Caballeronia sp. LZ062: one gene and its partner. The protein of the gene in region 1 interacts with the protein of each later gene in a pairwise test. Links are inferred from orthologs where the notes say so. Each region holds a gene or a part of one and is shown in the gene's direction. Other genes may lie near its edges.

Region 1 (2,768 bases):
AAGCCCGCGCCGAGAATCGACACCGCGCCGCTGCCGCCCGCCGTCCCGCTCGATGCGCTCGGCGTCGCGGTCGAATGGCCGGCGCTCGCCGCCGACTTGCCGCTCAAGGGCGTGGCGTATCAACTCGCGTTCAACAGCGAACTGACCGCGTGCGACGCCGGTTCCGTCACGCTCACCGTCGCGGTGCCGATGTACACGGACGCCGCCCACGTCGCGAAGCTCAAGGGCGCGCTCGCCGAAAAGCTCGGCCGCGCCGTCGAAGTCAATGTCAGCGTCGGGCCCGCGCGCCGCACCGCCGCCGCGCTGGATGCTGCCGAACGTGCGAAGAAGCAGCAGGAGGCCGAGCAGGAAATCCAGCGCGATCCGTTCGTACAGTCGCTCATCCGCGATTTCGGCGCGAGCATTGTGCAGGGTTCGGTCAGGCCGCTGGCCGCACCGGGCGGACATACGCCGGGCGCGTCCGCTTGACCGGCGCGGTACAGTAAGCCGCAAGACACGCCGCATTCGCGGCTTCGTTATTCCGAACGCACCGCTGCACGTCGCGGTGCGTTCGCCGCCATCCGCATATCCGCTTTTCAGGAAGGAGCCGCACCATGATGAAGAACCAACTCGCCGGGCTGATGAAACAAGCCCAGCAGATGCAGGAAAACATGAAGAAGATGCAGGACCAGCTCGCGCTGATCGAGGTCGAGGGCCAGTCGGGCGCCGGACTCGTGAAAGTGACGATGACCTGCAAGAACGACGTAAAGCGCGTTCAGATCGACCCGAGCCTGCTCGCGGACGACAAGGACATGCTCGAAGACCTGGTCGCCGCCGCGTTCAATGACGCCGTGCGCAAGGCCGAAGTCACCACGCAAGAGAAGATGAGCGGCATGACCGCCGGCATGCCGATGCCGCCCGGCTTCAAGCTGCCGTTCTAATCGCGCGCGCCGAAGCGAATTCGGCGCGCTTCGATGTCAACGAAGGACACATGAAACAACCTTCCGCCTTGTCGGCGCTGGTCGAGGCGCTGCGCGCGCTGCCCGGCGTCGGCCCGAAATCGGCGCAGCGCATGGCGTATCACCTGATGCAGCACGACCGCGCGGGCGCCGAAAAGCTCGGTCAGTCGCTCTTGTTCGCAACCGAGCATTTGCGCCACTGCGAGAAGTGCAACACCTTCACCGAGGCTGCGATCTGCGAAGTCTGCCTCGACGAAGAGCGCGATGCGTCTTTGCTGTGCGTCGTTGAGACACCGGCCGACCAGATCATGCTGGAGCAGACGCTCACGTATCGCGGGCTCTACTTCGTGCTGATGGGCAGGCTGAGTCCGCTCGACGGCATCGGGCCGAAGGAGATTCACTTCGAGCGCCTGATCAACCGCGCGCTGGATGGCGTCGTGCAAGAAGTCGTGCTCGCGACGAACTTCACGAACGAAGGCGAAGCTACTGCGCATTACCTCGCGCAGACGCTCAAGTCCAAAGGATTGAAGGTGACGCGGCTCGCGCGCGGCGTGCCGGTGGGCGGCGAACTCGAATATGTCGATGCGGGCACCATCGCGCGCGCGATGCTCGATCGGCGCTCCGTATAAGGAATGTCCATGACAGAAACCGAAGCTCTCGCGCTCGCCACGCATCGTCACTACAAGGGCGGGCTGTATCGCGTGATCGGCGTGGCGCGTCACTCGGAAACCGAGGAAGCGATGACGGTTTATGAACATCTCTGGCCGCACGAGCGCGGCCTGTGGGTGCGGCCGACTGCGATGTTCGACGAGACGCTCGAGGACGGCACGCCGCGTTTTGAGCCGCTGTGAAGTCCCGCGCGATCGTCCGCGTGACCCGAACATAGAACAAATGGAACGGCGCTTCATGCAAGCCGATTCCGAACGATGAGCCGAGACAAGGAGACGAGAATGACCGCAACGACCGGGCCGCTCGCCGGCGTCAAGGTGCTGGAACTGGGCACGCTCATCGCGGGACCGTTCGCGGCGCGCTTCATGGGCGAGTTCGGCGCGGACGTCATCAAGATAGAAGACCCGAACGGCGGCGATCCGCTGCGCAAGTGGCGCAAGCTGTATCCGGAGGTCGGCGGCACGTCCTTGTGGTGGGCGGTTCAGGCGCGCAACAAGAAGTCCGTGACCGTGAACTTGAAAGCCGAGCAAGGCAAGGAGATCGTCCGGCGGCTCGCGAAAGAAGCGGACATCGTCATCGAAAACTTCCGGCCCGGTCTGCTCGAGAAGCTCGGTCTCGGCTACGACACGCTGTCCGCCGAGAATCCCGGCCTCGTGATGGTGCGGCTCTCAGGTTACGGCCAGACCGGGCCGTATCGCGACCGTCCGGGCTTCGGCGCGATTGCCGAATCGATGGGCGGCCTGCGGCACATCACCGGCTATCCGGACTTGCCGCCGCCGCGCATCGGCATTTCCATCGGCGATTCGATTGCCGCGCTGCACGGCGTGATCGGCGCGCTGATGGCGCTGCATCATCGGCAAGTGAACGGCGGCAAAGGGCAGGTGGTCGATGTCGCGCTCTACGAAGCCGTCTTCAACATGATGGAGAGCGTGGTGCCCGAATACGGCGTCTATGGTCTCGTGCGCGAGCGCACGGGCGCGTCGCTGCCGGGCATCGTGCCGTCGAACACGTATCCGTGCCGCGACGGCAGCGTCGTCATCGGCGGCAATAGCGATCCCATTTTCAAGCGGCTGATGACGGCCATCGACCGCGCCGATCTCGCGAACGATCCCGCGCTCGCCTCGAACGACGGCCGCGTGCCGCGCACGCAGGAAATCGACG
Region 2 (2,957 bases), 350 kb from region 1 along the record:
GTCGTGCGCGCCGCCGACGCCGGCCACTGACGCGCATTCAGCCGCCCATGCGCCATCGCGCCATCGCAACATCGCGCTCAACGAACCTTCGCCGCACACCACTATGAACGCTCCCACATCTTCCGGTTTCCGCTGCGGCATGGTCGCAATCGTGGGCCGGCCCAACGTCGGCAAATCGACGCTCATTAACGCGCTCGTCGGCCAGAAGGTGAGCATTACGTCGCGCAAGGCGCAGACGACGCGCCATCGCATCACCGGCATCAACACGTTCGACGACGCGCAGTACATCTTCGTCGACACGCCCGGCTTCCAGACGCGCCACAGCGGCGCGCTCAACCGTTCGCTGAATCGCGCGGTGACGTCCACGCTGACTTCGGTGGATGCGATCCTGTTCGTGATCGAAGCCGGCCGCTTCGGCCCCGACGACGAGAAAGTGCTCGATCTGATTCCGGCCGGCACGCCGACGCTTCTGATCGCGAACAAACTCGACCGCGTCGGCGACAAGGATTCGCTTTTTCCGTTCATGCAGCAGATGTCCGCGCGGCGCGACTTCCGCGAAATCGTGCCGCTCTCGGCCAAGAATCCGGACGACATCAAGCGGCTCATGTCCGTCGTCAAGCCGTATCTGCCGGAAGGCGAGCCGATCTACGGCGAGGACGATCTGACCGACCGTAGCGAACGCTTTCTCGCGGCGGAAATCCTGCGCGAGAAAGTGTTCCGCTGGACCGGCGACGAGTTGCCCTACACGAGCACCGTGCTTATCGACAAGTTCGAAACCGAAGGGCGCCTGCGCCGCGTGTTCGCGACCATTCTCGTGGAGCGCGACGGCCACAAGGCGATGATCATCGGCCAGAAGGGTGCGAAGCTGAAGCAGATCAGCACCGAGGCGCGGCTCGACATGGAAAAGCTTTTCGACGGTCCCGTGTATCTCGAGACCTTCGTCAAAGTGAAAAGCGGCTGGGCCGACAACGAAGCAGGCCTGCGCGCTTACGGCTACGAGTGAGGTCGGGACGACGCTCATGGACGCCGGCTCGAACGACGCGTGGATGACCCCGCCCGCCGACGATCGTCCCGAGGACGATTCCGGCGCGAGCGAGCGCCCCGCGCCGAAACGGCGGCGGGCATCGTCGTCGGCTGCCGCCGGCACGAACGCGCAACGCCCGCGCCCGCGCCCGCGCTCCGACTTTCGCGTCAGCGAGCAGCCGGGCTTCGTGCTGCACAGCTATCCGTATCGCGAGACGAGTCTCATCATCGACGTGTTCTCGCGCGATCACGGGCGCATTGCGCTCGTCGCGAAGGGCGCGAAGCGGCCGCATTCCGCGCTGCGCGGCGTGCTGCAAACCTTCCAGCCGCTCGGCCTTTCGTGGACCGGCAAAGGCGAAGTCCGCACGCTGACCACCGCCGAATGGGTCGGCGGCATGCTGCCGCTGCGCGGCGACGCGCTCCTGTGCGGCTTCTATGTCAACGAGTTGCTCGTCAAGTTCTGCGCGCGCGAGGACCCGCATCCCGCGCTTTTCAATCACTATGTGCTGACGCTGTCGCGGCTCGCGCACGACGAGCCCGCCGTGCAGGTGTTGCGTTCCTTCGAGCGCGTGCTGTTGCGCGAAACCGGCTACGCGATGGCGCTCACGCACACCGTGACGCGTGAGGCCGTGCTGCCCGAAGGCCGCTATACCTTCGATCCCGAGCGCGGCGTGCGCGAAGCCTCCGACGATCTCCCTGCGCAATGGCCGGTCATCGCGGGGCAGACGCTGATCGACATGGAGCGCGATGACTACAGCAGCCCGCAGACCGGCACGCAGAGTAAGACTTTGATGCGCTTTCTGCTCAACTATCATCTGGGCGGCGCGCCGCTCGCCACCCGTCAGATTCTGATCGACCTGCAAAACCTATGAGCTTCTTTCTTTCATCGCCCGCGAGCGTGATCGATCTCGGCGTGAACATCGATCACGTCGCCACGCTGCGCAACGCACGCGGCACGTCGTATCCCGATCCCATTCGCGCCGCGCTCGCCGCCGAAGAAGCGGGCGCGGACGCCATCACGCTGCATCTGCGCGAAGATCGCCGTCATATCGTCGATGCCGACGTTCGAACGCTGCGTCCGCTTCTCAAGACGCGCATGAATCTGGAATGCGCCGTGACGCGCGAAATGCTCGACATCGCGTGCGAGATCGAGCCGCATGATGTCTGCCTCGTGCCGGAAAAGCGTCAGGAATTGACGACGGAAGGCGGCCTCGACGTTGCGGGCCAGTTCGACGCCGTGAAGGCCGCGTGCGCGCAGCTCGCGGGCGCGGGCAGCCGCGTGTCGCTTTTCATCGACCCTGACGAAACGCAGATCCGCGCGGCGAAGGAAGCGGGCGCGCCGGTCATCGAACTGCATACGGGGCGCTATGCCGAAGCGCACGACGAAGCCGAGCAGCAGCGCGAATTCGAGCGCGTCGCGAGAAGCGTCGAGTTCGGCAATTCGCTCGGGCTGAAAGTGAACGCGGGCCACGGCCTGCATTACACCAACGTGCAGCCGATCGCCGCGCTCGATGGCATCGTCGAGTTGAACATCGGACATGCGATCGTCGCGCACGCGATTTTCGCTGGCTGGGACAACGCGGTGCGCGAGATGAAGGCGATCATGGTCGCTTCGCGTCTCGCCGCGCAATCGAAGCGCTGAGCGCGGCCATGGCGATCTACGGAATCGGCACGGACCTCGTGCAAGTAAGCCGCGTCGCGGGCGTCATGGAGCGCACCAACGGGCGCTTTGCCGAGAAAGTGCTCGGCCCGGACGAACTGCGCATCTATCACGCACGGCGCGCGCGCTCGGAAGTGCGCGGGCTCGCGTTTCTCGCCACGCGCTTTTCCGCGAAGGAAGCGTTCTCGAAGGCCATCGGACTCGGCATGCGCTGGCCGATGACCTGGCGCGCGCTGCAGACGCTCAACGAACCGAGCGGCAAGCCGGTGATCGT

Evidence for each region.
Region 2: the proteins of recR (region 1) and recO interact in binary tests that used the Escherichia coli proteins (3 or more experiments, as listed by UniProt). The link is inferred for Caballeronia sp. LZ062 from one-to-one orthologs.

What each region holds. Positions count from the first base shown.
Region 1 is NZ_JARTWB010000002.1:959,685-962,452, forward strand. It holds recR (recombination mediator RecR), read left to right. Parts: upstream 1-970; coding sequence 971-1,567; downstream 1,568-2,768. Other genes in the region: P9239_RS10565 (DNA polymerase III subunit gamma/tau), read left to right, coding at 1-468; P9239_RS10570 (YbaB/EbfC family nucleoid-associated protein), read left to right, coding at 594-920; P9239_RS10580 (DUF1653 domain-containing protein), read left to right, coding at 1,577-1,789; P9239_RS10585 (CaiB/BaiF CoA-transferase family protein), read left to right, coding at 1,889-2,768. UniProt on the Escherichia coli protein: May play a role in DNA repair. It seems to be involved in an RecBC-independent recombinational process of DNA repair. It may act with RecF and RecO.
Region 2 is NZ_JARTWB010000002.1:605,690-608,646, forward strand. It holds recO (DNA repair protein RecO), read left to right. Parts: upstream 1-1,019; coding sequence 1,020-1,895; downstream 1,896-2,957. Other genes in the region: rnc (ribonuclease III), read left to right, coding at 1-30; era (GTPase Era), read left to right, coding at 104-1,003; pdxJ (pyridoxine 5'-phosphate synthase), read left to right, coding at 1,892-2,665; acpS (holo-ACP synthase), read left to right, coding at 2,674-2,957. UniProt on the Escherichia coli protein: Involved in DNA repair and RecF pathway recombination.